Regions from separate parts of the Pseudomonas sp. MF08817 genome, predicted to be linked through region 3. Evidence: predicted binding sites of a transcription regulator. Region 3 holds the regulator's gene; each other region holds the start of a gene.
The links. Region 3 encodes sigma-54, which starts transcription at its own class of promoters, with help from an activator protein. Its sites were predicted from a motif close to ANTGGCATNNANNTTGCTNT; they were not measured.

Region 1 (5,837 bases), on a different contig from region 3:
GTCGCCGCACCCACGACATGAACACCGCCAACTGGATCCCCGACCTGTTCATGAAGCGCGTCTTCGACGACGGCAAGTGGACCCTGTTCTCGCCATCGGAAGTGCCGGACCTGCACGACCTGACCGGCAAGGCCTTCGAAGAGCGCTACGAGTACTACGAAGCCCTCACCGAGTACCCGGGCAAGGTCAAGCTGTTCAAGACCATCCAGGCCAAAGACCTGTGGCGCAAGATGCTGTCCATGCTGTTTGAAACCGGCCATCCATGGCTGACCTTCAAGGACCCATGCAACCTGCGCAGCCCGCAGCAGCACGTGGGCGTGGTCCACAGCTCGAACCTGTGCACCGAGATCACCCTGAACACCAACAAGGACGAAATCGCGGTCTGCAACCTGGGCTCGATCAACCTGCCGAACCACATCGTGGGCGGCAAGCTCGACACCGCCAAGCTGGAACGCACCGTCAACACTGCGGTACGCATGCTCGACAACGTGATCGACATCAACTACTACTCGGTGCCGCAAGCGAAGAACTCCAACTTCAAGCACCGCCCGGTAGGCCTGGGCATCATGGGCTTCCAGGACGCTCTGTACCTGCAGCACATTCCCTACGGTTCGGATGCCGCGGTCGAGTTCGCCGACAAGTCCATGGAAGCGGTCAGCTACTACGCGATCCAGGCTTCCTGCGACCTGGCCGACGAGCGCGGCGCCTACGAGACGTTCCAGGGCTCGCTGTGGTCCAAAGGCATCCTGCCGCTGGACTCGCAGCAGATCCTGATCGAGCAGCGCGGCCAGAAGTACATCGACGTTGACCTCAACGAATCCCTGGACTGGGCACCGGTTCGTGCCCGCGTGCAGAAAGGCATTCGTAACTCCAACATCATGGCCATCGCACCGACCGCCACCATCGCCAACATCACCGGCGTCTCGCAGTCGATCGAACCGACCTATCAAAACCTCTATGTGAAATCCAACCTGTCGGGTGAGTTCACCGTCATCAACCCGTACCTGGTTCGCGACCTCAAGGCCCGCGACTTGTGGGACTCGGTGATGATTAACGACCTCAAGTACTACGACGGTTCGGTGCAGCAGATCGAGCGCATCCCGCAGGAACTCAAAGAGCTCTACGCCACCGCGTTCGAAGTGGACACCAAGTGGATCGTCGACGCCGCCAGCCGCCGCCAGAAGTGGATCGACCAGGCTCAGTCGCTGAACCTGTACATCGCCGGCGCCTCGGGCAAGAAATTGGACGTGACCTACCGCATGGCTTGGTACCGTGGCCTGAAAACCACTTACTACCTCCGTGCCCTGGCCGCCACCAGCACCGAGAAATCGACCATCAACACCGGCAAGCTGAACGCGGTATCCAGCGGCGGCAACCACGGCGACGACTCGGTCCTCGCCGCCCCTGCCGGCCCGGCCCCCGTGCCAAAAGCCTGCGCCATCGACGAGCCGGATTGCGAAGCCTGCCAATAAGCTGAGCCGTCCAGCCCCGCCAGGCGCTGACTGAAAAACCCCCGACAGACTTTTGGTTTGCCGGGGGTTTTCTTTTGTGTGGAGTAACCCGCTGGGGCCGCGGCAGATGAGCGGCGCAGTCGGGGGGCGCCATTGCGAACAGGCTTGCTCCCACAGAAATGCCCCGGTGAACGTGTTCCCAAAACTGTGCGGGCTTGCTCGCTCCCACACACAAAAAAGCCCCTCTTTCGAGGGGCTTTTGGTAGAGCGCGAACCGCTATCAGGTCATCTGGATGATGGTCTGCATGATGGTGCTCTGGGTGGAGATGGTCTTGGCGTTGGCCTGGTAGTTGCTCTGCGCCTTGATAAGGTCCACCAACTCGTTGGTCAGGTTGACGTTGGAGCCTTCCAGGTTACCGGCCACGATGGTGCCCAGGGTGCCGGTCTGCGGGGTGTCATAGCCTGGCTGGCCCGAGGCGAAGGTTTCTTTCCAGCTTGTGCCACCCGCCGGTTGCAGGCCTTGCTCGTTGTTGAAGCTGGCCAGGGCCAATTGGCCAATGGCCTTGCTTTGCTGGTTGCTGAAGTTGGCGAACATCACGCCATTGCCGTCGATTTTCAGCCCGGTGATTTCGCCGGTGGCGTAGCCGTCGGTGACCGGCGGGTTGCGGTAGGTCACCGAGTTGTACTGGGTGATGCTGGCCATGTTGATGGCAATGCCATCGGGGTTAGCGGCCGCGCCGTTGGGGGTCCACACACCGCCGACCATGACGCTGGGCACCCAGGCGCCGGTACCGGTACCCGGGATGGTCAGGGTGGTATTGGAGGCGGTGCTAGGTGGAGTGACGATGCCCGTCAGTTCGCCAGCGGTGTCGAAGGACATGGTCGAAGCCACCGGTGCCTGGGCGCCTGTGCCGGTCACCGGCGAGCCGTTAGGGTTGCGGCCATCGATCAGGGTGTAGGTCTTCCAGGTGTTGGAGCCGGTCTTGACCACGTACTGGTCCATCGGGTGGGAGTTACCCTGGGTGTCGTAGATGGTGGTGCTGAACTGCTCGGTGAAGGACTTGAGGTTACTCGGATCGAACGGAATGTCGGTCTGGTTGATGACGTCACTGGTGGACTTGAGGTTACTGGTGGAGTCGACTTTGCTCGACGCCTTGGGCGGCAGGTTGGCCTGGTCGATGCGCAGGTCAGTGAGAATACCCTTGACGACCTTGCCTTCGTCGTCCACGGCGTAGCCTTGCAGGCGGCCGGTACCGTCGGAGGTGGTGACGAAGCCTTCCTTGTCACGCTGGAACGTGCCGGCGCGGGTGTAGCTCAGCGAGCCGTTGGTGCTCAGGGTGAAGAAGCCGCCGCCCTGGATCGCCATGTCCAGCATGCCGCCGGAAGTGTTCACGTCGCCCTGGCTGAACTGCTGGGACACGTTAGCCAGGTTCACGCCGTTGCCGATGGTCTTGCTGCCGTTACCCAGGCGCAGGGCCGAGTAGACGTCCTGGAATTCCGCACGAGAGGACTTGAAACCAGTGGTCGCGACGTTGGCGATGTTGTTACCGGTGACGTCCAGTTGCTTGTTGGATGCATAGAGACCGCTGAGGCCAATGTTGAAAGACATATCTCACTCCTTGTGCCGCGTTATTCGGCTCTACAAACCAATCGTTTGGACTTTGGACAGGGCAACGGCGCCCAGGCCAGCGAGGTTAAGCATGATTTCGCCGCCGGTCTGGCTCAGCGTCACGCTGTTGACGGTCGCCGGCAGGGAGGTCAGCAGGGCAACGGTGCCATCGTCGGTCTTGGTGGTGGCTTTGAAGGAGTAGGTGCCCTTCTCGACTTTCTCACCGGCCGTGTTGGTACCGTCCCAGGTAAAGGTCGGGCTGCCAGCGACCTGGCTGCCCATGTCGATGGTCTTGACGACCTTGCCGTCCTTGTCGGTGACGGTGATGGTGGCGTTGCTGATCGGCTTGCTGACGACCAGAGAACCGGTGAGGCCTTTTTCCGGGTCGACCACCGACGTGTCGGTTTGCACGATCACCGAGCGGCCCACCAGCGACGAGGCCTGCAAGGCCTGGGACGACTTGTAGCTGGTGGACAGCGACGACACCGAGTCATTGAGGGTGGTGATGCCTTCCAGGCTGCTGAACTGCGCCAACTGGGCAACGAACGCGCCGTTGTCCTGGGGCTCCAGCGGGTTCTGGTTTTTCAATTGGGTGACCAGCAACTGCAAGAACGCATCCTTGCCCATGACGGTGCCGTCGGCAGCCTTCTTGGTCGTGTTGGCGCCGTCGGTGCCGCCGGTCTTCTTGACGTTGTTGACGACGTCATTGAAGGCGTTGGCGCTGGTGGTGTCCTTAACGCTCATAGGAGTAGCCCCTTATCACTGACCCAGGGTCAGGACCTTCTGCATCATGGTTTTGGCGGTATTCATCATTTCGGCGTTGGTCTGGAAGGACCGACTGGCGGAAATCATGTCAGCCATTTCCTCGACCACGTTGACGTTGGGGTAATAGACATAGCCCTTGGCGTCAGCGGACGGATGGTTGGGTTCGTAGCGTGCATCCAGGTTGCTCTGGTCTTCGACTACGCCGAGCACCTGCACGCCCTGGCCGGCAGCGTCCTGGTTCTGGAACAGCGAATCGCTGCCGCCGCTCTGGCCGCCCTGGAACATGGTGGCGAACACCGGGTGACGGGCGCGATAGGTCTGGTCGATGCTCGAGGAGACCGTCTCGGCGTTGGCGATGTTACTGGCGACGGTGTTCAGGCGCGTGGTCTGGGCACTCATGCCGGAACCTGCGATGTTAAAAACACTGGACAGGGACATGGTTACTCTCCGCGCAGGGCTGCGATCAACCCTTTGAATTTGCCATTGAGCAGCGTGAAGCTGGCCTGGAAGTTGACCGAGTTCTCGGCATAGTTCGACTGCTCGAGCTGGGCATCCACGGTGTTCTGGTCGATCGAGGGCTGCATCGGCGTGCGATACAGCAACGATTCGTCGCCATTGCCCAGGCCTTGCGCTTCGATATGACGGTTATTGGTCATATTCAAGGCGAAGGCGCCGCTCTTGGTCTTTTCGCTCTGCGCCGCCAGCACAGCCGAAAAGTCCAGATCCCGAGCCTTGTAGTTCGGGGTATCGGCGTTGGCGATGTTGTTGGCCAGGACTTCGGCACGCTTGGCGCGAAAGCCAAGAGCCTGTTCATGGATACCGAGCGCTTTGTCGAAGCTGATGCTCATGTCGGGAAACCTTTGGGTGACCGGTTTTTCGTAGCTGGAACTTAGCAAGCCGCGTGCCAACTGCATAACCCCCCGAAAACACGGGCTTTGCCGGCCCCGGCAAGGCACCGATGCCAGAAAAGCGGCAATGGGTTTCCGCTGGCCGCCGCTTTTCTGCCGCTTTGCGGGGGCGGCAGGTCAGCCACCGGCGCGACGGTAGCGACTCGCCCGCTAACGCGAGCAGGCTCGCTCCCACCGCAGGCCAGCCAACTACAGTGACGGCAAAAAAAACGGGAGCCGCTGAGGGCTCCCGTTTTTCGTTGTCGCCAGCCAATCACTTGGCCTGGTAGATAATGCCCGGGCTGCACTGGACCATCTGGTAGTGGTCCGGCAAGCCGTTCAAGGCTTCCGACGCGCCGAGAAACAGGTAACCGCCCGGTTTCAGGGTGCTGTGGATACGCAGCAGGATGTCTTTCTTCACCTCGGCGGAGAAGTAGATCAGCACGTTGCGGCAGAACACGATATCGAACTTGCCCAGGCTGGCGTAGCTGTCCAAGAGGTTGAACGAGCGAAACTCCACCCGGCTCTTGATCGGTGCCTTAACTGCCCAGCGCCCCGGCCCCTTGGGGTCGAAATAACGCTGCAAGCGCTCGGGCGACAAACCGCGGCCGATGGCCAGGCTGTCGTATTCGCCGGTCTTGCAGTTGTTCAACATGGTGCTCGACAGGTCGGTGGCAACAATCTGCACCCCCATCTTCAACTGCCCCATGTTGACCCGCTCGAACTCGTCGATGGCCATGGACAGGGAGTAAGGTTCCTGCCCCGACGAACAGGCCGCCGACCAGATGCGCAGCCGCTGGCCGGGGTTGGCCTTGATCGCCTGGGGCAGCACCTTGTTCTTGAGCACCTCAAAGGGGTAGGTATCACGAAACCACAGGGTTTCGTTGGTGGTCATGGCGTCCACCACCAACTCGCGCAAACCACTGCGCGGCTGGGTCTGGATACGCTGGACCAACTCCCCCAGGGACTTGATGCCCTGCTGTTCCATCAGTTTGTTGAGACGGCTCGACACCAGATACTGCTTGTTCTCACCGAGCAAAATGCCACAGGCTTTTTCCAGGAAGACCCGGAACTGTTCGAAATCCAAATTACCCGTAGACAAAGATACCGCCTCTAAAATCGTGT
Region 2 (5,837 bases), on a different contig from region 3:
ATCTCATCGAGGGTGGTGCCCGGGCCGAACTTGAACATCGGCTTGGCTTCTTGCTGGGCATTGACCCGCGAGCGCGGCACCACGGCGGTCTGGCCGTTGGACAGCGGGCCGGGTTGGCTGACGATGGGGTCTTCGGTGATGGTCACCGTCAAGCTGCCGTGGGTGACCGCAGCCGGCGAAACCTTGACGTTCTGCCCGATAACAATGGTGCCGGTACGCGAATTGATGATGACCTTGGCCACCGCTTGGCCCGGATCGACCTCGAGGTTTTCCAGGATCGACAGGTAGTCCACGCGCTGGCTCGGGTCCAGGGGCGCGGTCACGCGGATCGAGCCGCCGTCGATGGCCTGGGCCACGCCTGGGCCGAGCATGTCGTTGATCTTGTCGACGATGCGCTTGGCGGTGGTGAAGTCGGAACGGTTGAGGTTCAGCGTCAGGCTGTTGCCCTGGTTGAAACCACTGGGCACCGCACGCTCCACCGAAGCACCGCCCGGGATGCGCCCGGCCGACGGGACGTTGACGGTGATCTTGGAACCATCACGGCCCTCGGCGTCGAACCCGCCCACCACCAGGTTGCCCTGGGCGATGGCGTAGACGTTGCCGTCGATGCCCTTGAGCGGCGTCATCAGCAGCGTGCCGCCGCGCAGGCTCTTGGAGTTACCGATGGAGGACACGGTGATATCCACTTGCTGGCCCGGCTTGGCGAACGCCGGCAGGTCGGCACTGATAGACACCGCCGCGACGTTCTTCAACTGCACGTTGCCCGAGCCCGGCGGCACCTTGATGCCGAACTGCGAGAGCATGTTGTTGAAGGTTTGCAGGGTAAACGGGGTCTGGGTGGTCTGGTCGCCCGTACCGTTGAGCCCCACCACCAGGCCATAGCCGATCAATTGGTTGGAACGCACGCCCGAAATACTGGCGATGTCCTTGAGCCGCTCGGCGTGAGCGGCCAAGGGAATGCCCGTCAACAACAGGGCCGCCAGCAGGTGCTTGAAATTGCGCATGAGACGTTTCATCACCTAGAAAGGGAACAGCGGGCTGAGGAAGAACCGGTCGAACCAGCCCGGCTGGCTGGCGTCGGCGAACGAGCCGGTGCCCGAGTACGTGATGCGCGCGTCGGCAACCCGGGTCGAGGACACCGTGTTGTCGGTAGCGATGTCGTCGGAACGCACCAGCCCGGCTATACGCACCAGCTCATCGCCGGTGTTGAGGGTCATCCACTTCTCGCCGCGTACCGCAATGATGCCGTTGGGCAGCACATCGGCCACGGTCACGGTGATCGAACCGGTCAGGCTGTTGCCCTGCCCGGCCTTGCTATCGCCCTTGGTGGCGCGGTCGCCGCTATAGCCCACGTCCAGGCTCAAATCGCCACCGCCCACTGGGTTATTGGTGTTCAGCCCGCCACCGAACAGCGACGTCAGGCCAATGCCGGTCTTGCTGTTCTTGGCCAATTGGGAGTTGGCGTTTTTGCTGGCCTGGGTCTTCTCGTTCAGGGTGATGGTGATGATGTCACCGACCCGGAACGCCTTGCGGTCGCCATACAGGTTCTGCTCGAAACCGGCCTGGTAGATCGAACCGTTATTGGCCGCCGCAGGCAAAGGGGTGCGCGGCAACACCGGCGCGTAGTAAGGGTCATTGGGCTTTGGCGGCGGCGCGACACAGCCCGCGAGCACCACGGCCCCACTCAATGCAAGCACACACACAAACCGATTCATGACCCTTCCTCACGGTGTAGCTGGCCCCCTCACGGGCGCCTTAAAGACTGATTACAGATTCTGCGTTACGAACGAGAGCATCTGGTCGGCGGTGGAAATCACCTTGGAGTTCATCTCGTAGGCACGCTGGGTGGTAATCATGTTGACCATCTCCTCCACGGTGCTGACGTTGGAGGTTTCCAGGGTGTTTTGCAGCGTCAGGCCAAAGCCGTTCAGGCCCGGGGTGCCGATCTGCGGCGCGCCGCTGGCGGCGGTTTCCATGAACAGGTTGCCACCGGCGGCTTGCAGGCCGGCCGGGTTGATGAAGTCGGCGGTCTGCAGGTTGCCGATCACCTGGGCGGCCGGGTTGCCGGCGATGGTGATGGACACGGTGCCGTCCTGGCCCACGGTGAAGGTCTTGGCGTCGGCCGGCACGACAATGGCCGGCTCCAGCGCGTAGCCGTTGGCCGTAACGATCTGGCCGTTGGAGTCCAGGTGGAAGGTGCCGTCACGGGTGTAGGCCGTGGTGCCGTCCGGTTGCAGGATCTGGAAGAAGCCCCGGCCGTTAATGGCCATGTCCAGCGGCTGCTCGGTGGTTTGCAGGCTGCCGGCGTTGAAGTTCTTCTGCGTGCCGACGATGCGCACACCGGTACCCACTTGCAGGCCCGACGGCAGTTCGCTGTCCTGGGTCGACTGGGCGCCAGGCTGGCGTTTGATCTGGTAGAGCAGGTCCTGGAACTCGGCGCGATCGCGTTTGAAACCCGTGGTCGAGACGTTGGCCAGGTTGTTGGAAATGGTAGTCAGGTTGGTGTCCTGGGCGGACAGGCCTGTTTTGGCAACCCATAGAGCCGGAAGCATTCGATTCTCCTCGTGCGCCTGTTTTACGGCGCGACGTTGTGGTGATTAGCTGATCTGCAAGACCCGAGCCATGGCCTGGTCGTCTTCTTTGGCGGTGTTCATCATCTTGATGTGCAGCTCGAACTGCTTGGCCAGGGCCAGCACCGAGGTCATTTCCTCAACCGCATTGACGTTGCTCGACTCCAGGAACCCAGACACCAATTGCACGTTGGCGTCGGCCGGCGCGGGCTGGCCGTCCTTGGTGTGGATCGAACCGTCCAGGCCTTTGGTCATGGTCTTGAGGTCCGGGTTGACCAACTTGATGCGGTCCACTTCGGCCATCACCCGCGGGCCTTCACCCATGGCGCGGATACTGATGGTGCCGTCCTGGCCGACTTCGATCTTCTGCTCGGGCGGCACGGCAATCGGCCCGCCATTGCCCATCACCGGCATGCCATTGCCGGCGCGCAACATACCCAGGGCGTCGACATTCAGGCTGCCAGTGCGCACATAACCTTCACCGCCATCCGGGGTCTGCACGGCGATCCAGCCATTGCCGCTCACGGCCACGTCCAGGTCCCGCCCGGTTTCCACCAGGGAGCCGGCGCTGAAATCCGTGGCCGGCCGCTCGGTCAGGGCAAAGGCCCGCGCCGGAAAGCTGTCGCCGAACACCGGCATCGAGCGCGCCTGCTCCAGGTCGCGCTGGAAACCGTTGGTGGAGATGTTCGCCAGGTTGTTGGCATGAGCCTTCTGCGCCAAGGCATTCTGGCTGGCGCCGGTCATTGCCACATAAAGGTACTTGTCCACAGTCGTTCCTCTGCATGCCGGACGTTTGCCGCCCACTGCTGTACTGACTGAGCCACAAGCAATTTGCAGACCAACTCACTCTGTGACGCCTCGCGAGCAAGCGCCACGGGGGGATTGGCCGCTGGCAGCCCATTGCAAGGGCCAACACAAAGACGAAAAACCGGCGGTGTTATGCCGCTGGGCGGCAAAGATCGGTGGCTTGAGCGACCCGGGGGGAGTTAATCCTTGTGGGAACGGGTTTGCCCGCGATGGCGGTGGTTGGGCTGTATAGAGGCGGCTTGGCAGTACCGGCCTCATCGCGAGCAGAGCCCGCTCCCACAGTTGAACAGTGGTGTGGGTGGGATTTTGATCTTTCCTCTGTGGGAGCGAGCCTGCTCGCGATGGCCGCTGAGTGGCGGTGACGAATGGCAGGGGTAATACAGTTGCTCCCACAACAAACTCGGGCCTACAAAAAAACCTGCTGCGCGCTCTACTCCGGCAACTCCAGCATCTGCCCATCTTCATCGGTCATGGCCCGCTCCAGCAGGTCGGCCGGCAGGCTTTTGCTGGCGCGGGCGCCGAGCAGTTTGAGTTGTTCGCTACGGCTGACCAGGTTGCCGCGCCCTTCTGTCAGCTTGTTGCGCGCCGAGGCGTAGGCTTTGTCCAACTGCTGTAAACGCCCGCCAATTTCGTCCAGATCCTGGATAAACAGCACGAACTTGTCGTACAGCCACCCGGCGCGCTCGGCGATTTCCCGGGCGTTCTGGCTCTGGCGTTCCTGCTTCCACAGGCTGTCGATCACCCGCAACGTGGCCAGCAGGGTGGTGGGGCTGACGATCACGATATTGCGGTCGAACGCCTCCTGGAACAGGTTCGGCTCGGCTTGCAGGGCGGCGGAAAACGCCGCCTCGATGGGCACGAACAGCAACACGAAATCCAGGCTGTGCAGCCCTTCCAACCGCTTGTAGTCCTTGCCGGCCAAGCCTTTGACGTGATTGCGCAACGACAGCACATGCTGCTTGAGGGCAATCTGGCCGACGCCGTCATCGTCGGCCGCCACGTACTGCTGATACGCAGTGAGGCTGACCTTGGAGTCGACCACCACCTGCTTGTCGCCCGGCAAGAGGATCAGCACATCCGGTTGAAAGCGCTCGCCGTCCGGGCCCTTGAGGCTGACCTGGGTCTGGTACTCGCGGCCCTTCTCCAGCCCGGCGTGCTCCAGTACCCGCTCCAGGATCAGCTCGCCCCAGTTGCCTTGGGTTTTCTGGCCTTTGAGGGCGCGGGTCAGGTTGGTGGCTTCATCACTCAGCCGCAGGTTCAGTTGTTGTAGGCGTTCAAGCTCCTTGCCCAGGGAAAAACGCTCGCGGGCTTCGGCCTGGTAGCTTTCCTCGACGCGCTTTTCAAAGGACTGGATGCGCTCTTTCAAGGGGTCGAGCAATTGCCCCAGGCGTTGCTGGCTGGTCTCGGCAAAACGTTGCTCGCGCTCGTCGAAGATTTTCCCGGCCAACTCGGCGAACTGCGCGCGCAACTCGTCCCGCGAGCCTTGCAGATCGGTCAGGCGTTGCTGATGGCTGTCCTGCTGCTCACGCAACTCGGCCGCCAGGGCCGCAGCCTGGGCGTCGAGGCGGCGCAGTTCGGCGTCCTTGCCGGCGCGTTCCAGGTTCCAGGCGTGGGCGGCATCGCGGGCATTGTCGCGCTCGATCTGTAACAGCTCGACCTCGCGGCGCAGGGCCGCCAGTTCCGCCTGTTTGAGGGTATTGGCCTGGCCCAGGTCGCTGATTTCGTCGCGGGCCGCGTCGAGTTGGGCATTGAGCCCTTCCTGGGCCAGTTGCGCGGTGTTGAGGCGCTCTTCGAGCAACGCCAGGCCAGCCTGGGCGCTGGCGGCGCGGCGCTGGATCTGCCAGGCCAGCACCAACAGCGGCAACCCGGCGGCCACCAGCCCCAGCACGATGCTGATTAAGTCCACAGCCATAGCCACTCCTGCCATCGGGATAAAAGCCGAAGGTTAACCAAGGCCTGGCGCCAGGGACAGCTCAGCCTTCGATTTGCGCCAGTTCTTGCTGGGCGCGCTCATCGCCGGCGCGGGCGGCCTGGCGCAGCAGGTCGTGGCCGATGCGGCGGTCGCGGGCATTGCCGCATTCGCGGCACATCAACTGGCCCAAACGGCTCTGAGCCATCACCACCCCTTCACGGGCCGGTTGCTTGAGCAAACGGCCGGCCAGGTGCTTGACGCTGTAGTTGGCGGCCAGGCGCGGGTTGTCCAGCAGCCACACGGCCACGCGCAAGGTGAAACGGCGAGGTTCGGTAACACCGCTAGGTGGCTGGATAACAGAGTTTGATACTGAGCGAAACTTCATAAAGCACTGTGGGGTAGATCGCAGGGCGCGCCACTCTACTCCTTTTTTCCCACGGGTAAAGCTGAAAAAATTGCGGCACGCCCGTGCTAGAGCAAGCGCCTGGGACAATCCACAGAAGCTGTGGATAACTCAGTGGACAACTGCCCCCGAACCGCCTCAAACC
Region 3 (5,837 bases):
TCAACCCTGGTGGCACCGAAGTAGAACTGATTGACTCGGTACGCATCGCGCGCACCGACGAGAAGAACCGTACGACCCTGATAACCAGCAGTCGTATGACCGTATTCCCCCAGAAGCAATATGCGCAGACCGAGCAAGCCGTTAGAATCGACGGCGCTGGCGGCGTATCGACTGGCAATGGAATGAAAGCGTACTTGAAAGAAAGCAGGATACACCTGCTATCGAACGTAAGAGGACAGTATGAGTCTCGTTAAAACCCTCCCTATTTTGCTCAGCCTGAGCGCAGCACTGGGAAGCGTGAGCGCCTGGGCTCTGCCGAACGATAGCCAGCAACCGATCCGCATCCAGGCCGACGACGCCCAACTCGATGACAAGCAAGGCATTGCCACCTACCGGGGCGACGTCATCATCACCCAGGGTTCAATGAAGATCACCGGCAACACCGTGACCATCACCCGGGCCGGCTCGGGCGATATCGACGTCGTCACCGCCGTGGGCAACCTGGCCTACTTCGAGCAGTTGCAGAAACAGACCGATCCCAAACCGGTCCAGGCCTACGCCGTAACCATCCAATACCATGCGCCGCAGAACCGCATCGTGCTGATCGACCGCGCTAAGGTCATCAATGACGGCAACACCACCGAAGGCGAGAAAATCGTCTACGACACCGTCAAACAGATCGCCAACGCCGGCCGCGCCAACGGCTCCTCTGTCACCGCGCCACGTCCGCGGATCGACATGGTGATCCAGCCCAAGAAGAAAACCGACGAGAAAAAGGCCCCTTAATGGCAACTCTGAAAGCTCAGCATCTGGCCAAGAGCTACAAGAGCCGCCAGGTAGTGCGTGACGTCAGCCTGTCCATCGACAGCGGCCAGATCGTCGGCCTGCTCGGCCCCAACGGTGCCGGCAAGACCACCTGCTTCTATATGATCGTGGGTCTGGTGCAGGCCGACCAGGGCCGCATCCTGATCGATGACCTGGATGTCAGCCACCAACCCATGCATGGCCGCGCCAAGGCCGGTATCGGCTATCTGCCGCAAGAAGCGTCGATCTTCCGCAAACTGTCGGTAGCCGACAACATCATGGCCATCCTCGAAACCCGTAAGGAGCTCGACAAGGCTGGCCGGCGCAAAGAGCTCGAAAGCCTACTGCAGGAGTTCCACATCAGCCACATCCGCGACAACCTGGGCATGAGCCTTTCCGGTGGCGAGCGTCGCCGCGTGGAAATTGCCCGAGCCCTGGCCACAGCACCAAAATTCATCTTGCTCGACGAACCTTTCGCCGGCGTGGACCCGATCTCGGTGGGCGATATCAAACAGATCATCCATCACCTCAAGGCCAAGGGCATCGGTGTGCTTATCACCGACCACAATGTGCGCGAGACTCTGGATATCTGCGAAACCGCCTACATCGTCAACGACGGCCAGCTGATCGCCGAAGGCGACTCTGCCACCATCCTTGCCAACGAGTTGGTCAAGGAAGTGTACCTGGGCCATGAGTTCCGCCTGTAAGCGTGGAGTTTGGCTTTTCGCCAGGGCGGCCAGCAGTGAACTCTGAAAAGTTTATTATTGCGGCGCCCTAGGCAAGCACTCCAGTTTCAGGCATATAATTTGCTTAAGTTTGGCGCTCCGGCGCCCTGTAGTGGATGGCGCATGTGCGCCGGCAAATAAGGTGTTAAGCCCCTGCCATGAAACCATCGCTAGTCTTGAGAATGGGCCAGCAGCTGACGATGACACCGCAGCTGCAACAGGCCATCCGCCTGCTCCAATTGTCGACCCTGGACCTGCAACAGGAAATCCAGGAGGCTCTGGAATCCAATCCGATGCTCGAACGCCAGGAAGAAGGCGACGACTTCGACAACGTCGATCCACTGGCCGACAACGTCGAACAGAAACCCAATGCCGACGTTCAGGAACCTTCCTACCAGGAAACCGCCCCGACGGTGGACAACCTTGAGGATGGCGAGTGGGGCGAGCGCATTCCCAATGAACTGCCCGTCGACACCGCCTGGGAAGACATCTACCAGACCAGCGCCAGCAGCCTGCCGAGTAACGATGACGACGAGTGGGACTTCACCACACGCACATCGGCCGGTGAAAGCCTGCAAAGCCATCTGCTGTGGCAATTGAACCTGGCCCCGATGTCCGACACCGATCGCCTGATCGGCGTGACCCTGATCGACTGCATCAACAACCAGGGCTACCTGGACGAATCCCTCGAGGAAATCCTCGAAGCCTTCGACCCGGAACTGGACATCGAACTCGATGAGATCGAAGCCGTACTGCACCGCATCCAGCAGTTCGAGCCGGCCGGAATCGGCGCACGCAACCTGGGCGAATGCCTGCTGCTACAACTGCGCCAACTCCCCGCCAAGACCCCTTGGCTGACCGAGGCCAAGCGTCTGGTCAGCGACTTCATCGACCTACTCGGCAGCCGCGACTACAGCCAGCTGATGCGCCGCATGAAGATCAAGGAAGATGAACTGCGCCAGGTCATCGAACTGGTGCAGAGCCTCAACCCGCGCCCAGGTTCGCAGATCGAGTCCAGCGAGGCCGAATACGTCATCCCCGACGTCATCGTGCGCAAGGATAACGACCGCTGGCTGGTCGAACTCAACCAGGAGTCGGTACCGCGTCTAAGGGTCAACCCGCAATACGCCGGTTTCGTGCGCCGCGCCGACACCAGCGCCGACAACACCTTCATGCGCAACCAATTGCAGGAAGCGCGCTGGTTTATCAAGAGCCTGCAGAGCCGCAACGAAACCCTGATGAAGGTTGCTACCCAAATCGTCGAGCATCAGCGCGGCTTTCTCGAGTACGGCGACGAGGCGATGAAACCCCTGGTTCTGCACGACATCGCCGAAGCGGTGGGCATGCACGAGTCGACCATTTCCCGGGTAACCACCCAGAAATTCATGCACACGCCCCGCGGCATCTACGAACTGAAATATTTTTTCTCCAGCCATGTCAGCACCTCCGAAGGCGGCGAATGCTCGTCCACGGCGATCCGCGCGATCATCAAAAAACTGGTTGCCGCGGAAAATCAGAAAAAGCCGTTGAGTGATAGCAAGATCGCTGGTTTACTGGAGGCACAAGGCATTCAGGTAGCCCGCCGCACCGTCGCCAAGTACCGCGAATCCCTTGGGATTGCGCCTTCAAGCGAACGCAAGCGGCTGATGTAACGGGTTACGCCACAGCGTTCCAGGGTGTGCTTGACGTCTCGCCCAAAAGCAGGTCTTCGAGCACAACCTAAGTGGCAGGCAAACCGGCCTGCCGCCTTATGCACTGGCAACGAAGGAGAAGCTGTATGCAAGTCAACATCAGTGGACACCAACTGGAAGTGACCGAACCTCTGCGGGCCTATATCGGCGAAAAACTCGACCGACTCGAAAGGCACTTCGACAAGATCACCAATGTGCAGGTGACGATGAATGTCGAAAAACTGAAGCAGAAAATCGAAGCCACCCTGCACATTCACGGAGGGGAGGTCGTTGCCAATGCCGAACATGACGATATGTACGCTGCCATCGACCTGCTCACCGACAAGCTTGACCGCCAACTCAAAAAGCATAAGGAAAAGACCCAAAGCCTCCTCCAGGGCGCGACCGGTCGTTAACACTCCCCACCCATGATCCGACTTGAAAATATCCTGACCCCCGGCCGTTCCCTCGCGAACGTGCCGGGCGGCAGTAAAAAGCGCGCACTCGAAAAAATTGCCAACCTGATCGCGGATCAAGTTCCCGATCTGGAAATGCAGGATGTTTTCGAGAGCCTGATTGCCCGTGAGAAGCTTGGCTCTACCGGCTTCGGCAACGGCATCGCCATTCCCCATTGCCGTCTCAAGGGTTGTGAGTCGCCCATCAGCGCCTTGATCCACTTGGACGCCCCCATCGATTTCGACGCCATCGACGGTGCACCGGTCGACCTGCTGTTTGTCCTGCTGGTCCCGGAAGCGGCCACCGATGCCCACCTGGAGCTGCTACGCCAGATCGCCAGCATGCTGGACCGCGAAGACGTGCGCAAAAAACTGCGCAGCGCCCAGAGCAGCGAAGCCTTGTACCAGGTCGTCCTGGACGAGCAGAACGGCCAATAGCATGCGCCTGATAATCGTCAGCGGCCGCTCCGGCTCCGGTAAAAGTACCGCCCTCGATGTCCTGGAGGACAACGGCTACTACTGCATCGACAACCTCCCGGCAGGCCTGCTGCCGGAACTGGCCGAACGGGCCCTGATCCACACGGAACTGGCTCAACCGCTGGTCGCGGTGTCCATCGACGCCCGTAACCTGCCCAGCCACCTGTCGCGTTTCCCGGAGTTGCTGGAGGAAGTCAAGAGCCGGCACATCCAGTGCGAAGTGCTGTACCTAGACGCCGACGAAGAAACCCTCATCAAGCGCTTCTCGGAAACCCGACGCCGGCACCCACTGACCAGCGCCAACCGCTCCCTGCCCGAAGCCATCAGCGATGAGACTAACCTGCTGGGGCCGATTGCCGATCTGGCCGACCTGAAGATCAACACCACCAGCCTGAACCTCTATCAACTGCGTGACACCATCAAGCTGCGCCTGCTGAACCAGCCCGAACCGGGCACAGCCTTCCTAGTGGAGTCCTTCGGGTTCAAACGCGGCATGCCGGTGGATGCAGACCTGGTGTTCGACGTGCGTTGCCTGCCCAACCCCTACTGGAAGCCCGAACTGCGCGCCCAGTCAGGCCTGGACCAACCCGTTGCCGATTACCTGGCCGCCCAGCCGGATGTGGAGGAGATGTTCCAGGACATCTCTTCCTACCTGCTCAAGTGGCTGCCCCGCTTTGCCGCCAGCAGCCGCGCCTATGTCACGATCGCCATTGGCTGTACGGGCGGACATCACCGCTCTGTCTACCTGACCGAACGCCTGGGCCGGGTCCTGCAGCAGTCCCTGAAGAATGTCCAGGTCCGCCACCGCGACCTCAGTTGAAAGGATCTACATCGCGATGCCCGCTCTGGAAATTGAAATCATCAACAAGCTGGGCCTGCATGCCCGGGCATCCGCCAAGTTCGTCGGCGTTGCCGGCCAGTTTCCTTGCCAGGTAAGAGCTGGGCGCACCCCCGAGAGCATGGTCGATGGCAAAAGCATCATGGCCATGATGATGCTGGCAGCCGGCAAAGGCACCAAGATCCACCTGAAGACCGAGGGCGAGCAAGAACAGGAAGCCCTCGAAGCGCTGAAAAAACTCATCAATAACTATTTTGATGAAGGCGAGTAAGCGGCCGCTATCTCGCCGAGCCCGCGGCGCCTACACAGGCGTGTAGGCCACCGACAACAAACGCTCAAGCCAACGCAGTATCCATCACCATCATCAGGCAAAAGCCGATGCACAGCCCCAGGCTGGCCAGCTTGTCGTGCCCATTGCGGCGGGACTCCGGGATCACTTCATGAGTCACCACCAGCAGCATCGCCCCCGCCGCCAGAGCCAGGCCCAACGGCAGCAACAGCTCGGCCAGGCTCACCAGCCACGCGCACAAAAGTGCGAACACCGGCTCCACCAACCCTGACGCCGCGCCGATCAAGAACGCCTTGCCCCGCGACATCCCAGCCCCGGCCAACACCAGCGCTATCACCAGCCCCTCGGGCACGTCTTGCAAGGCAATGCCCATAGCCAGGCTATCGGCATCGGCCATGCCGCCGCCGGCAGACACCCCAACCGCCATGCCTTCGGGAATGTTGTGGGCGATGATCGCAAACACAAACAGCCAGATGCGCGGGGCGATCACCGGGTGCTCAGCAGTGCCCACCAGCATGTCGGGGCTGACCCCGGAGACCTTGCGGTCCACCAGAAACAAACCGAATGCGCCGAGCATGA
Region 4 (5,837 bases), on a different contig from region 3:
CCTCCATCAGTACACCGTTGCCCGGCATGCCTAACGGCAAAGCTGCGGGCGAACGTTGCCTGCACCTGTCGGTCGAACACCTGTGCCTGATTTTCGGCCAGCCCGAACGCCCGCCCGTGTGTGGTGCGTTTCAGGCGGATGTCGAGGTCTGTGGTAGTGATCGCGAAGAAGCCATCAGGCTGATCGGTTGGTGGGAAGACATGACGGCGGCCTGAGGGCCAGCCATGACCGGAACTTCAACAACAAGGAATAAGACAATGGGTTCGCTGCATCGAATGGCAATGTGCTGTGGTTTAACGGTTTTATTGGCGGCCACCGCCCAAGCTGAGGACTGGAAAACCGCCAAGGATGAGGACGGTATCAAGATTTCCCTGAGTGAAGTCGCAGGCTCTCAGTACAAGGCCTACCGCGGCGTCACGGTGATTAAGACCTCCATGGACAAGCTGCGCGGTCTGCAGGAAGACGTGGCCGGCGCTTGCGCCTGGATCCACGAGTGCAAGTCGCAGAAACTGCTCAAGCACGAAGGCGCGCAGAGCTGGACCTACACCCAGTTCAATACGCCATGGCCGGTCACACCGCGCGATTCGGTGACGCAGATCACCACCGAGCAAGGCGCCGATGGCAGCCTGACCCGCACGCTCAAAGGCGTGCCCACCTACCTGCCCGAAGAAAAGGGCTTTGTGCGGGTGGCCCAGGTCGAGGGCTTCTGGAAGTTCGTGCCCAAGGGCGCGGACCAGATTGAAGTGACCTACCAGGTCCACACCGAGCCGGGCGGCAGCGTGCCGTCGTGGCTGGCCAACAAGTTCGTGGTCGAGGCGCCGTTCAATACCTTGAAGGCCCTCAAGGAACGCGCCGAGAAGTAAGGGCGCAACGTGCCCGCCCAAGACCGCCCCCGTGGCGGTCTTTTGCTGTGGGGCGGGTTGAACGAATCGGGCGTGGGGCCGGTCGAGATACTGTGAGCCCACTTTGGGGTTTATCGAGGAGGCGCTGATGCAAAAGTGGAATGTCACCTATGTCGACGATCACGGTGAACCCAATGTCGAGGTGTTTGAGTGCGTCGGTCCGCCCAGTCATGAAGAGGCGGCCAAGCTGATCCGGGCCCGCTTGTTTCCCGCGCTCGACGCCTTGCCCCTCAATGACCTGGAAGGGCGCACCGATGACCCGACGCTCAAGAGCCTGAAAGAGCAGAACAGCATCGAAATCATCAGTGTTCTGCCGACCAGCCCCGGTTAAAAAACCCACCATAGCCCGTTGGCAGAGCTAATGGCTTCGGGCTACTCTGCAACGGAGATCAGCGAGTCCATCGCTAGTTCCGGTCTTGTCAGCTACATGCTTGTTTCCCGTTGGCCATTACCGGGCCATATCGCTGTCCGCCGTCGTGCGCCAGTGCAGGGAGTACGGAAAGTCTATCCATCGTGAGGAGGACGTTTCATGAGCACAGCCTATCAAGAAGACCTCAGCACCAGCGTGCTGCGCCGCATGAAAGAAGGCGGCTTTGATTTTTCACGATTCCATCCCATCGAGTTTTACGCCATTTTCCCGGACGAAGAAGGAGCGCGCCGGGCAGCCAGGCAGTTTCGCGGTGAATCCCTTAATGCCCAAGTCAGTGCGCGCGACGACGGCGCCTGGCACCTGGAGTTGAGCAAGGTGATGTACGCCACATACGGCGGCATCGGCGATTTCGAGCAGGACTTCGAGGCAGTGGTCGAACCACTGGGCGGCATTCTCGAAGGTTGGGGCGTCAAGCAGGAGGTTCGCGGGCGATTGGCCTGAACACCCTGAGTGTCATCACATACCAGCATCGGCTGACCTTCGGGTCGGCCGATTTTGTTTGTGCGGCACTGAACCTGGCGACAGACGCGCAAAAAAAAAGCCACCGCGAAGGTGGCCAAAAGGGAAGAGCGTGGGCACCCGGTCCGCCGTCCTGGGCGCTTTGGGGCAAGTGGCGGCGATTATCCCGACGCGCCGGCGTGCAGTGAAATCAACTCTGACTATGCTGTTGATAGCTATGGCTATTGCTTCGCAATGAAGCGGGATCGATCAGAGGGAGGCGTTTGCTGCACAGGAATGGTGCGCCGTACGCTGGCTGTATATCCAACTGATTGATATTTAAGCGTTTATGCCGATGGCACGAGGCTTGCGAAGCCTTCGTGTCCTGGTGACAAGGAGTACGGCATGATCCGCACCTATTTTGATGAGATGTACGATGCCGCCGGCCTAGTGCGCCCGCATTACCGGGAGTTCGCCCGCTGGTTGGCCGAAACACCGGATGAACTGCTGGCCCAGCGGCGTCGGGAGGCCGACCTGCTATTTCATCGGGCCGGCATCACTTTCACCCTCTATGGCGACGAGCAGGGCACCGAGCGCCTGATTCCCTTCGACACCATCCCGCGCAGCATCCCCGCCAGCGAATGGCGCGTGGTCGAGCGCGGCTGCATCCAGCGGGTCAAGGCCTTGAACATGTTCCTGGCCGACCTCTACCACGAGCAGCGCATCATCAAGGCCGGGATCATTCCGGCCGAGCAGGTGCTGGCCAACGAGCAGTATCAGTTGGCCATGCAGGGCCTGGACCTGCACCGCGACATTTACTCCCATATTTCCGGAGTGGACCTGGTGCGCGACGGCGACGGCACCTACTACGTGCTCGAAGACAACCTGCGCACCCCCAGCGGCGTGAGCTACATGCTCGAAGACCGCAAGATGATGATGCGCCTGTTCCCCGAGCTGTTCGCCGCCCAGCGCATCGCGCCCATCGACCACTACCCCAACCTGTTGCTCGACACCCTGAAAAGCTCTAGCCCGTTGGACGACCCTAGCGTCGTGGTGCTGACCCCCGGGCGCTTCAACAGCGCGTTTTTCGAGCATGCGTTCCTGGCCCGGGAAATGGGCGTGGAACTGGTGGAGGGCGCCGACCTGTTCGTGCGCGACGACCGCGTGTTCATGCGCACCACCGACGGCCCGAAGGCCGTTGACGTGATTTACCGGCGCCTGGACGACGCCTTTCTCGACCCCTTGGCCTTCAACCCGGACTCCATGCTCGGCGTGCCGGGCCTGCTGGCGGCCTATCGCTGCGGCAACGTGGTACTGGCCAATGCCATCGGCACCGGGGTGGCGGACGACAAGTCGGTGTACCCCTTCGTCACCGACATGATCCGTTTTTACCTGGACGAAGAGCCCATTCTGAAGAACGTGCCGACCTGGCAGTGCCGCAACCCCTCGGAGCTTTCCCATGTGCTGGCCAATCTTCCAGACCTGGTGGTCAAGGAAACCCAAGGCTCGGGTGGCTATGGGATGTTGGTGGGGCCGGCGTCCACGGCGGCGCAAATCGAAGCCTTCCGCGAGCGGATCAAGGCCAAGCCCCACGCCTATATCGCGCAACCCACGCTGTCGCTGTCCACCTGCCCGACGTTCGTCGAAAACGGCATTGCGCCGCGCCATATCGACTTGCGCCCGTTTGTCTTGTCTGGCCGCGAAACCCGGGTTGTGCCCGGCGGCTTGACCCGCGTGGCCCTTCGCGAGGGCTCCCTGGTGGTGAACTCGTCCCAGGGCGGCGGTACCAAGGACACCTGGGTGGTCGAGGATTGAAGGAAGCTTGCCATGTTGAGTAGAACTGCCTCGGATTTGTATTGGATGTCGCGTTACCTGGAGCGGGCGGAAAACCTCGCGCGGATGCTCGATGTCAGTTATTCGCTGTCGCTGATGCCCCAGGACGGGCGCGGCGATGGCCTGCATGAACTGGCGATGCCGTTGCTGATTACCGGCACCCTGGACGATTACCTGGCACGCCACGGCGAATTGCATGCCGAACGCCTGCTGCATTTCTTCGCCCTGGACGCGGAGAACCCCGCCAGCATCTACAGCTGCCTGGGCGCGGCGCGGGCCAGCGCCCACGCGGTGCGTGGGCGGATTACCGCCGACATGTGGGAAAACATCAACGCCACTTGGCTGGAAATTCGCGGCATCGCCGAGCAAGGTCTGGGGCGCTACGGCATGAGCCGTTTCTGCGAGTGGATCAAGGAACGTTCCCACCTGTTCCGCGGGGCGTCCTACGGCACCATCATGCGCAACGATGCCTTTCGCTTCATACGCCTGGGCACCTTTATCGAACGGGCCGACAACACCCTGCGCCTGCTCGATGCGCGTTACGAGATGGCCGGCGACCAGGCCGAAGCGGTGAGCGACGGCACCGCCCATGCCTATTACCAGTGGAGCGCGTTATTGCGGGCGCTGTCCTCGTTCGAGGCCTACACCGAGATCTACCGCGACGCCCCCGGCGCGCGGCATGTGGCTGAACTGCTGCTGTTACGCGCCGACGTCCCGCGCTCGCTACGTGCCTGCACCGAAGAAATCGACCAAATCCTCGCCAGCCTGCCCGGCACCAACGGCCGCCCGGCCCAACGCCTGGCGGCGGAAATGGACGCGCGCCTGCGTTACACCGGCATCCACGAAATCCTCGACGAAGGCCTGCACGCCTGGCTGACCGAGTTCATCCCACTGGTGCGCCAGTTGGGCAACGCCATTCACCGTTCCTACCTGGAGGCTGCATGAGACTCTCCATAAGCCACGAAACCACCTACCACTACGACGACCAGGTGCGCGCCAGCATCCAGTACCTGCGCCTCACGCCCCACGACAGCGAGCGCCAGCACGTATTGAGTTGGCAACTGGACCTGCCGCGCCCGGTGCGCGCGCAACTGGACCCGTTCGGCAACATCCTCCACGTGCTGACCCTGGACGAACCCCACGAAGCCATCATCATTGGCGCGCGGGGCCAGGTGGACATCGACGAATTACGCGAGGCCGAGCACGAGAGCCAGTCGGCGCTGCCGTTTTTGCGCTTCACCCGGCTGACCGAGGCCGATGAGGCCTTGCGCGAATTCGCCCGCCGCCAATGCTTCAGCCGTCGCGACCGCAGTGCCTTGATCGACCTGATGCACGCCCTCAACCAGCACATGACCTATACCCCCGGCTCCACCGAAGTGGACACCAGCGCCGCGCAGGCCTTCGCCGGGCGCGCCGGCGTGTGCCAGGACCACACCCACGCCTTCCTCGCCTGCGCCCGCAGCCTGGGCATCCCGGCGCGGTACGTGTCGGGTTACCTGTACAGCGAAAACTGCGAACACCTGGCCAGCCACGCCTGGGCCGAAGCCTGGCTCGACGACGCCTGGTACAGCTTCGACGTAACCAACGAACTGGCCCGCCCCGAACGCCACCTGAAACTGGCCGTGGGCCTGGATTACCTCGATGCCTGCCCGGTACGCGGCATGCGTCGGGGCGGCGGCTGCGAGCAGATGCACGCCAAGGTGTTCGTCTCGCCCACACCGGTGCTTCTCGTCCAGCAGCAGTAAAGCTAACGGCGTGCTGCTGATGCCGCCGCTTGCTACAGCAGCCGCGCAGCCTCAAAGGCGCGGTTTGCGCCCCGCCATATGGGTCAAATACTCCACCAACCACGCCAATTGCTCATCCGGCAGAATGCTGGCGTTAAAGCCCGGCATTTTTGCCTGGGGCCAGTGGCGCAGGCTTTGCGGGTCGCGGATGTAGCGCTTGAGAAAGTCGGCGCCGAAGTATTCGGTGGGGCTGTAAGGCAGGTTCAGGTCCGGGCCGACCTGGGCATCGCCCGCGCCATTGAGGCGATGACAGGCCAGGCAGTTTTTCTGGAACAGGGTAAAGCCACGGTTGACCGGGTCGTCGCTGGCCAGGGCCGGGTCGGGGCGCAGCGCCGGGAAGCGTTCGGCCACCGGGGCCAGGCGTTTGATTCGCGTCACTTGGAACGGCCACTGCTCGGGGCTGATGGCGCTGGCCTGCGGGTGTGTCCACACCAGATAGAACGGCCCGGC

Region 1: flgB (flagellar basal body rod protein FlgB) is a predicted target of sigma-54. The motif match lies at 4,715-4,734, and genes of this name have one in related genera.
Region 2: AC19YR_RS05940 (flagellar basal body rod protein FlgF) is a predicted target of sigma-54. The motif match lies at 3,394-3,413, and genes of this name have one in related genera.
Region 4: AC19YR_RS15730 (circularly permuted type 2 ATP-grasp protein) is a predicted target of sigma-54. The motif match lies at 2,125-2,144, and genes of this name have one in related genera.

The regions. Positions count from the first base shown of each region.
Region 1 covers NZ_JCBCUY010000007.1:68,547-74,383, forward strand. The annotation lists gene AC19YR_RS06235 (ribonucleoside-diphosphate reductase subunit alpha) at 1-1,472, shown strand, start outside; gene flgE (flagellar hook protein FlgE) at 1,732-3,060, opposite strand; gene flgD (flagellar hook assembly protein FlgD) at 3,091-3,804, opposite strand; gene flgC (flagellar basal body rod protein FlgC) at 3,820-4,263, opposite strand; gene flgB (flagellar basal body rod protein FlgB) at 4,266-4,673, opposite strand; gene cheR (protein-glutamate O-methyltransferase CheR) at 4,987-5,814, opposite strand.
Region 2 covers NZ_JCBCUY010000007.1:6,343-12,179, forward strand. The annotation lists gene AC19YR_RS05925 (flagellar basal body P-ring protein FlgI) at 1-1,004, opposite strand, end outside; gene flgH (flagellar basal body L-ring protein FlgH) at 1,020-1,715, opposite strand; gene flgG (flagellar basal-body rod protein FlgG) at 1,767-2,552, opposite strand; gene AC19YR_RS05940 (flagellar basal body rod protein FlgF) at 2,598-3,338, opposite strand; gene AC19YR_RS05945 (DNA recombination protein RmuC) at 3,808-5,175, opposite strand; gene AC19YR_RS05950 (sel1 repeat family protein) at 5,351-5,674, opposite strand.
Region 3 covers NZ_JCBCUY010000034.1:3,994-9,830, reverse strand. The annotation lists gene lptC (LPS export ABC transporter periplasmic protein LptC) at 1-254, shown strand, start outside; gene lptA (lipopolysaccharide transport periplasmic protein LptA) at 241-786, shown strand; gene lptB (LPS export ABC transporter ATP-binding protein) at 786-1,511, shown strand; gene AC19YR_RS19585 (RNA polymerase factor sigma-54) at 1,688-3,181, shown strand; gene hpf (ribosome hibernation-promoting factor, HPF/YfiA family) at 3,307-3,615, shown strand; gene ptsN (PTS IIA-like nitrogen regulatory protein PtsN) at 3,628-4,092, shown strand; gene rapZ (RNase adapter RapZ) at 4,094-4,951, shown strand; gene AC19YR_RS19565 (HPr family phosphocarrier protein) at 4,968-5,240, shown strand; gene AC19YR_RS19560 (ZIP family metal transporter) at 5,305-5,837, opposite strand, start outside.
Region 4 covers NZ_JCBCUY010000023.1:70,890-76,726, forward strand. The annotation lists gene AC19YR_RS15710 (YkgJ family cysteine cluster protein) at 1-215, shown strand, start outside; gene AC19YR_RS15715 (START domain-containing protein) at 258-863, shown strand; gene AC19YR_RS15720 (hypothetical protein) at 991-1,233, shown strand; gene AC19YR_RS15725 (ribonuclease E inhibitor RraB) at 1,432-1,773, shown strand; gene AC19YR_RS15730 (circularly permuted type 2 ATP-grasp protein) at 2,176-3,585, shown strand; gene AC19YR_RS15735 (alpha-E domain-containing protein) at 3,598-4,548, shown strand; gene AC19YR_RS15740 (transglutaminase family protein) at 4,545-5,348, shown strand; gene AC19YR_RS15745 (c-type cytochrome) at 5,400-5,837, opposite strand, start outside.